2 regions of the Streptomyces sp. NBC_00289 genome follow, and region 1 is predicted to be linked to the other one. Evidence: predicted binding sites of a transcription regulator. Region 1 holds the regulator's gene; the other holds the start of a gene.
The links. Region 1 encodes HspR, which represses chaperone genes until heat shock. Its sites were predicted from a motif close to TTGAGNNNNNNNNNCTCAA; they were not measured.

Region 1 (5,667 bases):
GACCGAGCGGGAACGGTGATGCACACTTGAGCCTGTTCCACTCAAGTCATTGCTGGAGGAATCAACCATGGCACGTGCGGTCGGCATCGACCTGGGCACGACTAACTCCGTCGTCAGCGTTCTGGAGGGCGGCGAGCCCACCGTCATCACCAACGCCGAGGGTGCCAGGACCACGCCGTCCGTCGTCGCCTTCGCGAAGAACGGCGAAGTGCTTGTCGGCGAGGTCGCCAAGCGTCAGGCGGTCACCAACGTGGACCGGACCATTCGGTCCGTGAAGCGTCACATGGGCACCGACTGGAAGATCGAGCTCGACGGCAAGAGCTTCAACCCGCAGCAGATGAGCGCCTTCATCCTGCAGAAGCTGAAGCGCGACGCGGAGGCCTACCTCGGCGAGAAGGTCGCGGACGCGGTCATCACCGTCCCGGCCTACTTCAACGACTCCGAGCGCCAGGCGACGAAGGAAGCCGGCGAGATCGCCGGTCTCAACGTCCTTCGCATCGTCAACGAGCCCACCGCGGCCGCGCTCGCCTACGGCCTCGACAAGGACGACCAGACGATCCTCGTCTTCGACCTCGGTGGCGGCACCTTCGACGTGTCCCTGCTGGAGATCGGCGACGGCGTCGTCGAGGTGAAGGCCACCAACGGCGACAACCACCTCGGTGGTGACGACTGGGACCAGCGGGTCGTCGACTACCTGGTGCAGCAGTTCAAGTCCGGTCACGGCGTGGACCTCGCCAAGGACAAGATGGCCCTCCAGCGCCTCCGCGAGGCCGCCGAGAAGGCCAAGATCGAGCTGTCCTCGTCCACCGAGACCTCGATCAACCTGCCCTACATCACGGCGTCCGCCGAGGGCCCGCTGCACCTGGACGAGAAGCTCACCAGGGCCCAGTTCCAGCAGCTGACGGCCGACCTGCTGGAGCGCTGCAAGACGCCGTTCCACAACGTCATCAAGGACGCCGGCATCCAGCTGTCCGAGATCGACCACGTCGTTCTCGTCGGTGGCTCCACCCGTATGCCCGCCGTCGCCGAGCTCGTCAAGGAGCTGACCGGTGGCAACGAGGCCAACAAGGGCGTGAACCCGGACGAGGTCGTCGCCATCGGCGCCGCCCTGCAGGCCGGTGTCCTCAAGGGTGAGGTCAAGGACGTCCTGCTGCTCGACGTCACCCCGCTGTCGCTTGGTATCGAGACCAAGGGCGGCATCATGACGAAGCTCATCGAGCGGAACACGACGATCCCGACCAAGCGGTCCGAGATCTTCACCACCGCCGAGGACAACCAGCCCTCCGTGCAGATCCAGGTCTACCAGGGCGAGCGCGAGATCGCGGCGTACAACAAGAAGCTCGGGATGTTCGAGCTGACCGGTCTGCCGCCGGCCCCGCGCGGTGTCCCGCAGATCGAGGTCGCCTTCGACATCGACGCCAACGGCATCATGCACGTGACCGCGAAGGACCTGGGCACGGGCAAGGAGCAGAAGATGACCGTCACCGGTGGCTCCTCGCTGCCGAAGGACGAGGTCGACCGGATGCGCCAGGAGGCCGAGAAGTACGCGGAGGAGGACCACGCCCGCCGCGAGGCCGCCGAGACCCGCAACCAGGGCGAGCAGCTCGTCTACCAGACGGAGAAGTTCCTCAAGGACAACGAGGACAAGGTCCCGGGCGAGGTCAAGACCGAGGTCGAGGCCGCCGTCGAGGAGCTGAAGGCCGCGCTCAAGGGCGAGGACACCGCCGAGATCCGCACGGCCACCGAGAAGGTCGCCGCGGTCTCCCAGAAGGTGGGCCAGGCCATGTACGCGGACGCCCAGGCCGCTCAGGGTGGTGCGGGTGGCGCCGACGCCTCGGGCGCCGAGGCCCCGAAGGCCGACGACGACGTCGTCGACGCCGAGATCGTGGACGACGAGCGCAAGGACGGTGCCGCGTGACGGAGGAGACCCCGGGCTTCGAGGAGAAGCCCGACGTCCCTTCCGGCGCCACCTCTGACGACGCCGAGCCCGCGGCCGCCCCCAAGGAGGGGGCGGCCCCGGCCGGGGACTCATCAGCAGCACAGATCGCCGGCCTGACGGCCCAGCTGGACCAGGCGCGGAAAGCACTCGACGAGCGCACCGCCGACCTCCAGCGGCTCCAGGCCGAGTTCCAGAACTACCGCCGCCGGGTCGAACGGGACCGGGTCACGGTCAAGGAGATCGCCATCGCGAGCCTCCTGACCGAACTCCTGCCGGTGCTCGACGACATCGGCCGCGCGCGGGAACACGGCGAACTCGTCGGCGGGTTCAAGTCCGTCGCCGAGTCGCTGGAGACCGTCGCGGCCAAGATGGGACTTCAGCAGTTCGGCAAGGAGGGCGAGCCCTTCGACCCGACCATCCACGAAGCCCTGATGCACAGTTACGCACCGGACGTCACCGAGACGACGTGCGTGGCGATTCTTCAGCCCGGGTACCGGTTCGGCGAACGCACCATCCGCCCCGCGCGGGTGGCCGTGGCCGAACCCCAGCCCGGAGCGCAGGCCGGCAAGGCCGAAGAGGCGACCGAGGCGGCCGACGACAAGGAGAGCGGTGGCCCGGACGAGGGCTGAGCTTGAAGCGATGAGAAAGGAGGGGCGTCGGGGATGAGCACCAAGGACTTCATCGAGAAGGACTACTACAAGGTCCTCGGCGTCCCCAAGGACGCCACCGAGGCCGAGATCAAGAAGGCGTACCGGAAGCTCGCCCGCGAGTTCCACCCGGACGCCAACAAGGGCAACGTCAGGGCCGAGGAGCGCTTCAAGGAGATCTCCGAGGCGAACGACATCCTCGGCGACCCCAAGAAGCGCAAGGAGTACGACGAGGCCCGCGCCCTCTTCGGCAACGGCGGTTTCCGTCCGGGGCCGGGCGCGGGCGGCGGCTCCTTCAACTTCGACCTGGGCGACCTCTTCGGAGGCGGCGCCCAGGGCGGCGGGGCCCAGGGCGGAGCCGGCGGCTTCGGCGGCGGACTCGGAGACGTCTTCGGGGGCCTGTTCAACCGCGGCGGCACCGGCACCACCCGGACCAACCCCCGGCGCGGCCAGGACATCGAGTCCGAGGTCACCCTCAGCTTCACCGAGGCGATCGAGGGCGCGACGGTCCCGCTGCGCATGTCGAGTCAGCAGCCCTGCAAGGCCTGTTCCGGCACCGGCGACAAGAACGGCAACCCGCGGGTCTGCCCGACCTGCGTCGGCACCGGCCAGGTCGCCCGGGGCTCCGGCGGCGGTTTCTCGCTGACGGACCCCTGCCCGGACTGCAAGGGCCGCGGCCTGATGGCGGAGAACCCCTGCGAGGTCTGCCACGGCAGCGGGCGCGCCAAGTCGTCCCGGACCATGCAGGTCCGCATCCCGGCGGGGGTGAGCGACAACCAGCGCATCCGCCTCCGCGGCAAGGGCGCGCCCGGCGAGCGCGGCGGCCCGGCCGGCGACCTGTACGTCGTCGTGCACGTCGACACGCACCCGGTCTTCGGCCGCAGGGAGGACAACCTGACCGTCACCGTCCCGGTGACGTTCACGGAGGCGGCCCTCGGCGGCGAGGTCAGGGTGCCCACCCTGGGCGGGCCGCCGGTCACGCTGAAGCTGCCGCCGGGCACGCCCAACGGCCGCACCATGCGCGCACGTGGCAAGGGCGCGGTCCGCAAGGACGGCACGCGCGGCGACCTGTTGGTCACCGTGGAGGTGAGTGTTCCGACGGATCTGTCGGGGAAGGCTCGTGACGCGCTGGAGGCGTATCGCGAGGCGACCGCGGGTGAGGACCCGCGGGCGGAGCTGTTCCAGGCCGCGAAGGGAGCTTGATGCGAGATGGACGGTCGTCGACGCAACCCGTATGAACTGACCGAGGAAACCCCGGTCTACGTCATCTCGGTGGCGGCCCAGCTCTCCGGCCTGCACCCTCAGACACTGCGCCAGTACGACCGTCTGGGCCTGGTCTCCCCCGACCGCACCGCCGGCCGGGGCCGCCGCTACTCGGCCCGCGACATCGAACTGCTCCGTCAGGTGCAGCAGTTGTCCCAGGACGAGGGCGTCAACCTGGCCGGCATCAAGCGGATCATCGAGCTGGAGAACCAGGTCGCCGCCCTCCAGTCCCGGGTGGCGGAGATGGAAGCCGCCCTGGACGGCGCGGCGGCCGCGATGCAGCAGCGCGAGGCCGCGGTGCACGCCTCCTACCGGCGGGACCTGGTCCCGTATCAGGAGGTCCAGCAGACCAGCGCGCTGGTGGTGTGGAGACCCAAGCGACAGCAGCCGTCGGACTGACCCGTCCGCAGGCACGCACGCGTGAAGGGGCCCGGGGAGCACTCCCCGGGCCCCTTCACGTGCGGCGCGAGACCGGTGCCCGTTCGTTGTACGGATCGCCGACGCCCGTTGCCGCGGCGAGGTGTAGAGTCCGTGAAACTGTTCGGAGGCGAATCCCTCACGTCTTCACATGCAAAGCGGAGTGTGGCGTTGCCATCTCGTTAAGTAGTTTCGCTTGACGCTGGGGGGCGCGTCCGCGTTGGCTTTTGAGTCATCTGGGTCGCAATTTGCGTCCACGTCCGGAAGGCACCAGAAGTGAGCACCCCCATGCGCCGTATCGCCATATCCGTGGCCGCGTCCACAATGACCCTTTCGCTGGCCGCGTGCGGCGCCCTGGGGGTTTCGGGGGACAGCGCGGACGCGAGCCCGACCAAGGGCAACGACGTCACCGTGGGTGTCCTGATGCCGGAGAAGACGAACACGCGGTACGCCGAGTTCGACTACCCGATCATCAAGGCGAAGGTCGCCGCCCTCACCAAGAAGCAGGGCCGGACCGTGTACGCCAACGCCGGTGCCGACGCGGACACGCAGGCGGGCCAGCTGCAGCAGATGGTCGACGACAAGGTCGACGTCATCCTGCTCGACGCCGTCGACGCGCATCTCATCGCGGACGGGGTGCAGAAGGCGAAGGACGCGGGTATCCCGGTCATCGCCTACGACCGGCTGGCCGAGGGGCCGATCGACGCGTACGTGTCCTTCGACAACGAGCTCGTCGGTGAGGTGCAGGGCCGGTCCGTGATCGAGGCGCTGGGCACGCAGGCCGACACCTCGGACAAGGTCGTCATGATGAACGGCTCGCCGACCGACCCCAACGCCAAGCAGTTCAAGACCGGCGCGCTCTCCGAACTGGAGGGCAAGGTGACGATCTCCGACTCCTTCGACACCGACAAGTGGAGCCCCGAGGCCGCCCAGTCGAACATGACCGAGGCGATCGACAAGATCGGCAAGGACAACATCGCCGCCGTCTACTCCGCCAACGACGCGATGGCCGGCGGCATCATCAAGGCGCTGGAGGCCGCGGGCGTCAGCAAGCTGCCCCCGATCACCGGCCAGGACGCGGAACTCGCGGCGGTGCAGCGCATCGTCGGCGGCCAGCAGTACATGAGCGTCTACAAGCCGTACCCCGGTGAGGCCGAGGCCGCCGCGGAGATGGCCGTGGCCAAGGTCCAGGGCAAGGACATCCAGTTCGACGCCCTGGCCCGGGACAGCGTCGACAGCCCCACGAACAAGGCCATCCCCGCGCAGCTCGTGCCCGTGGTCGCCCTGACCAAGGACAACATCAAGAGCACCGTCGTCGCGGACGGCATCTACAAGGTGTCCGACATCTGCACCAGCAAGTACAAGAGCGCCTGCGCCGCGATCGGCCTGAACTAGGGCCTC
Region 2 (5,667 bases), 1.2 Mb from region 1:
GGCGAGATCTGACGCTGTCCGAGGTTCTCTCCCTGGCGATCCGTCGAACAGCCGAGGGCCACGAGGGGTCCTGTGACCTTTCTCACCCACGAACACCGCAGGCGACGGTGGTGGCGGCCCGCTGGTCACCGGAGACGGTCGAGTACCTGATCCTGTCCGACTCGACCCTCCTGGTGGAGTCCCCCGAGGGAGCGGTCACGGCACTGCTGGACGACCGCCTGTCCCGTCTGCCGCGCGCCGCTCTCGCCACGGACGCCCTGGTGGACGCCACGCTCCGCAACAAGGAGGGCGGCTTCTACACGGCGGCGGCGGATCCGGCGGTGGCGGAGCACGCCGTGACGGGGTCGCTGCCGCGCGCGGAGGTGCGGTCGCTGACCGCGCTGACGGACGGGGCGACGCGATGGGTGGAGAAGTTCCGCGAGGGCGACTGGGCGGACTGCTTCACCCTCGTACGGAAGAAGGGTCCGCAGGAGCTGGTGGACCGGGTACGGGCGCTGGAGCGGGCGGACGCCAAGGCGCGGACACATCTGGGGCGGAGCAAGACGCACGACGACGCGACGGTCGTGTACGCCGAGCTGTGAGGCGGCCTGCGGGTGGGGCCGGGGATGAGGTGCGGGGGCGCTCTGCCGCGACGCGCGGGGCGCGGGGCGCGGGGCGCGGGGCGCGGCCGTGGAGCGGCGCGCGACTGGGCGGTGTGGGGCGGTGTGGGGCGGCGCAGGGCGACGCGCGGGTGGGCGCCGCAGGGCGACGCGCGGCTTGGCGCCGCAGGGCGACGCGCGGCTATTTCTCCATTCCCTGGTTCAACTGCTGCAGCAGTCGCGCCAGTTCAGCGACCTCCTGCCGGTCCCAGTGGGACAGCTGGCTGACGTAGCGTGCCCGGCGGGCCTCGCGGACCTTGCCGACGCGGGTGCGGCCCTCCTGGGTGAGGTGGACGAGCCAGGCGCGGCCGTCCGCCGGGTCCGGTTCGCGGGCGACCAGGCCGAGGTCCTCCAGGGCGCGCAGCTGGCGGGACATGGTGGCCTTGCCGACGCCGATGTACGCGGCGAGTTCGGTGGCGCGCTGGCGGCCGCACTCGTCCAGGCGGACGAGGAGTCCGTAGGCCGCCGACTCCAGATCCGGGTGGACCTCGCGGGCCATCTCGCCCTGGTTGGCGCGGGCGCGCCGCAGCAGCACCGTCAACTCACGTTCCAGGGAGAGGTACTCGGGGTCCACCGGGGGCATGGCGATCCGGTTGACGTCCAGCTGGTCCACACCATTCGGTGACTCACCGGGTTCGACCCGGCGTCCGTCACCGTTCGCGTCTTCGTGCACGTCAGTCCCTGCCTCGGTTGTCCCCGTGGTGAACGTTTCCGCCAAGAGCCGTCATCGGGCGCGGCTCGGCAAGTATTTCGCAGGCTTGGACCATTGGCAGCCTCCGGGGCCTGTTCCCACCTGGTGTTTCCCGTGCGTGGCCGCCCCAACGGCCCCGGTAATGGCATGACCATGATGAACCAGGTGACGGTTCACCCGGCAGAGGCCCGCCCCGTACCGCACCGCACACGACCGCCGACCGCTCACCAGGCACGGCGAAGGCCCGGGCCTCCCTCACGGGACCCGGGCCTCCACTGTCCGGCCGCGTCCGTCACGCCGCTACCGGAACCTCCGACTCCGCGCCGTTCACAGCCGGCGACAGAGCCAGTTCCAGGACCTGGCGGACATCCGTGACGGCGTGGACGTCGAGCTTGTCCAGCACCTCCGCCGGGACGTCGTCCAGGTCGGGCTCGTTGCGCTTGGGGATGATCACCGTGGTGACACCCGCCCGGTGCGCGGCGAGCAGCTTCTGCTTCACACCGCCGATCGGCAGCACCCGGCCGGTCAGCGAGACCTCGCCGGTCATGGCGACGTCCGTGCGGACCAGGCGGCCGGAGAGGAGCGACGCCAGCGCCGTCGTCATCGTGACGCCCGCGCTCGGGCCGTCCTTGGGGACCGCGCCGGCCGGGAAGTGGATGTGCACACCCCGGTCCTTCAGGTCGCCGACGGGCAGCTCCAGCTCGGCGCCGTGGGAGCGCAGGAAGCTCAGCGCGATCTGCGCCGACTCCTTCATGACGTCGCCCAGCTGGCCGGTCAGGGTCAGTCCGGCCGCGCCCGTCTCCGGGTCGGCCAGGGAGGCCTCGACGAACAGCACGTCACCGCCCGCGCCCGTGACCGCGAGACCCGTCGCCACGCCCGGCACGGCCGTCCGGCGCTCGGCCGGGTCCTGAGCGGACTCGGGCACGTGGTGCGGCCGGCCGATCAGCTCGCGCAGGTCGCCGTCCCGGATGGTGAACGGCAGCTCCCGCGCGCCCAGTTCGTGCTGGGCCGCGACCTTGCGAAGCAGCCGGGCGATCGACCGCTCCAGGGTGCGGACACCCGCCTCGCGCGTGTACTCGCCGGCGAGCTTGCGCAGGGCGCTCTCGTCGAGCACCACCTCGTCCGTGTTCAGACCGGCCCGCTCCAGCTGGCGCGGGAGCAGGTGATCCCGGGCGATGACGACCTTCTCGTCCTCGGTGTAGCCGTCCAGGCGGACCAGCTCCATACGGTCGAGCAGGGCCTCGGGGATGGCTTCGAGCACGTTGGCGGTGGCCAGGAAGACGACGTCCGACAGGTCCAGCTCGACCTCCAGGTAGTGATCCCGGAAGGTGTGGTTCTGGGCCGGGTCCAGGACCTCCAGGAGCGCGGCCGCGGGGTCGCCGCGGAAGTCCGAGCCCACCTTGTCGATCTCGTCCAGCAGGACCACCGGGTTCATGGACCCGGCCTCCTTGATCGCCCGGACGATCCGGCCGGGCAGCGCTCCGACGTACGTACGGCGGTGGCCGCGGATCTCCGCCTCGTCGCGGACGCCGCCGAGGGCGACCCGGACGAACTTGCGGCCCATGGCGTGCGCCACGGACTCGCCGAGGCTGGTCTTGCCGACGCCGGGCGGTCCGACGAGCGCGAGCACGGCACCGCCGCGCCGCCCGCCGATCACACCCAGGCCCCGGTCGCTGCGGCGCTTGCGCACGGCCAGGTACTCGGTGATGCGCTCCTTCACGTCCTCCAGGCCCGCGTGCTCGGCGTCCAGGACCGCCTTGGCACCCTGGATGTCGTACGCGTCCTCGGTGCGGTCGTTCCACGGGAGTTCGAGCACGGTGTCGAGCCAGGTACGGATCCAGGAGCCCTCGGGCGACTGGTCGCTGGACCGCTCCAGCTTGTCGACCTCCTTGAGGGCGGCCTCCCGGACCTTCTCGGGCAGGTCGGCGGCCTCGACACGGGCGCGGTAGTCGTCCGACTCCTCGCCCTCCTGCTCGCCGTTGATCTCGCGCAGTTCCTTGCGTACGGCCTCGAGCTGGCGGCGCAGCAGGAACTCGCGCTGCTGCTTGTCGACGCCCTCCTGGACGTCCTTGGCGATGGTCTCGGCGACGTCCTGTTCGGCGAGGTGGTCGCGGAGTTGCTGGGTGGCGAGCTTGAGGCGGGCGACCGGGTCGGCGGTCTCCAGCAGCTCCACCTTCTGTTCGGTGGTCAGGAACGGCGAGTACCCGGAGTTGTCGGCGAGCGTGGAGATGTCGTCGATGGCCTGCACCCGGTCGACCACCTGCCAGGCGCCACGCTTGCGCAGCCAGGCGGTGGCCAGGGCCTTGTACTCCTTCACGAGGTCGGCGACGTGACCGGGCAGCGGCTCGGGCGCGCTCTCCTCGATCCTCGTTCCCTCGACCCACAGTGCCTTGCCCGGGCCGGTCGTACCGGCACCGATCTTCACGCGGCCGCGGCCACGGATGAGCGCGCCGGGGTCACCGTCGGCCAGCCGGCCGACCTGCTCGACGGTGCCGAGCACACCGGTGCCCGGGTACGACCCGTCGATGCGCGGCACCAGCAGGACCCTGGGCTTGCCGGGCTCCGAGCGGGCGGCGACCTGTGCGGCCTCCACCGCGGCGCGCACGTCGGCGTCGTTCAGATCGAGCGGTACGACCATTCCGGGCAGCACGACCTCGTCGTCGAGCGGCAGCACAGGCAGAGTGAGCGGTGTGGACGTCGAAGCCATGATCTCCCCTTCGGCATTCAAGTTGAGCTATGCCGACTCAATGCACACGCATCGACGAATGTTCCCCGGGAGGCCACGCGTTCGCTGTGGGCGATCAAGCCGCTCACAGCCGGTCCCCCTACCTGCGGTCCGCCGCAGGGGCCGCGGTCCGCGTCCGGTGGTGCCGTCGGATCACCGGCCAGGTGGCGATGCCGGTCACCAGCGAGATCAGATGGCCCCAGTTCGTCATCGGGTCCGTGAACGCGAGCAGGTCCAGGACCAGCGCCCCGCCGAAGACCGCCAGGAGCGGCCAGCGCAGCCAGGGCGTGAGGAGTCCGGCCAGGGCGCCGGTGGCGGCGGCCACGCCGAAGCTGACGCCGTAGTCGAGACGGTGCAGCGAACTCTCGGGGAGGTGGCCGGCCAGGACGGCGAGGCCCACGGGCACCTCGGTCGCGAGGGTGGCCAGGACATGGCCGAGAAGGAACACGCCGGCCGTGCGCGGGCCGCCGACGCGCCGCTCCAGCGCGGTGAGGACCAGGACGAGACCGAGCGCGTACGGCGAGGTGATCCCGCCCGCGACCCACAGGGCGCTGGCGAACAGCACCAGCACGGGCGTCCGCACGAGGTGCGCCACGTCGGTGCTGGACCCCTGGTGGAGGGCGTGCACGAGCGCCGGGTCGGCGTGGGCGGTGACGGCCGAGGTGACGACGAGGACGAGCACGAAGGCGAAGGTGACCGGCGTCGAGGCGGGCGTGGGCAGCAGGCGCCACGGGCGGGGGAAGCGGCGGGGAACCGCCGGGGCGGTGGCCCTCCCGGCGTTCGCCGTCGCGGGCGGCGTGGGCAGCAGGCGCCATCGGCGGGGGAAGCGGCGGGGAACCGCCCGGGCGGTGGCCGTCCCGGCGTTCGCCGTCGCGGGCGGGGTGGTGACAACCGCCCGGGCGGACTCGACGGACCCCTCGGACTCGGCGCAGCCGGCGGACCCGGTGCCCTGTGCGGCGGCACCACGCTGGCGTGGCACCCCGTCCAGGAGCCCGGACTCCGTCGGCGGGCACGCGCCGGACGGCGGGAAGGGCGCCGCCGCGTCGGCGGTCTCGGTCGATTCCACGGTGAGGAGCCCCTTCCGTCACACCCCACCCTTCGCGCCCCGCACCGGCACTGTCTATGACCGGCGCCACGCACCGGGCGATTCACAGGAACTTCCCAAGCGCCTGAACATCCGCGGGCGGGCAGCCCGCGCGTGAGCAGCCCCGCGCGCACGCGTCACCCCGGGCAGGCCGCCCTCCGGATAATTCGCCCGCCCCTCCCCCGCCCGACTGCCAGGATGGGCCGATGCCCCTCTCGTACTCGTACGACACCCCCGAAGTCCTGGACCGTCGCGAGGGCCCGTACGGCGAGGTCGTGTTGCGGCGCCACGGCGAGCTGCTGCAGATCATCGCCAACGGGTGCTTCCTGATGGACACCTCCGACGGACGGTCGGAGCGGCTGCTGATGGACGCGGCGCTCGACGCCCTGGACGGGCGGCCGGCGCCCCCGGCCCGTCCGAGTGTGCTGATCGGCGGACTGGGCGTCGGATTCTCGCTCGCACACGCGGCGGCGAACCCGCGGTGGGGCCGGATCACGGTCGTCGAGCGCGAGCCCGCCATCGTCGACTG

Region 2: lon (endopeptidase La) is a predicted target of HspR. The motif match lies at 4,059-4,077, and genes of this name have one in related genera.

Annotation. Positions count from the first base shown of each region.
Region 1 covers NZ_CP108046.1:4,975,749-4,981,415, reverse strand. The annotation lists gene dnaK (molecular chaperone DnaK) at 68-1,918, shown strand; gene grpE (nucleotide exchange factor GrpE) at 1,915-2,568, shown strand; gene dnaJ (molecular chaperone DnaJ) at 2,602-3,789, shown strand; gene OG985_RS22540 (heat shock protein transcriptional repressor HspR) at 3,796-4,248, shown strand; gene OG985_RS22535 (sugar ABC transporter substrate-binding protein) at 4,555-5,661, shown strand.
Region 2 covers NZ_CP108046.1:3,729,356-3,735,022, forward strand. The annotation lists gene OG985_RS16875 (hypothetical protein) at 1-581, shown strand, start outside; gene OG985_RS16880 (MarR family winged helix-turn-helix transcriptional regulator) at 781-1,311, opposite strand; gene lon (endopeptidase La) at 1,622-4,036, opposite strand; gene OG985_RS16890 (rhomboid-like protein) at 4,155-5,120, opposite strand; gene OG985_RS16895 (spermidine synthase) at 5,345-5,667, shown strand, end outside.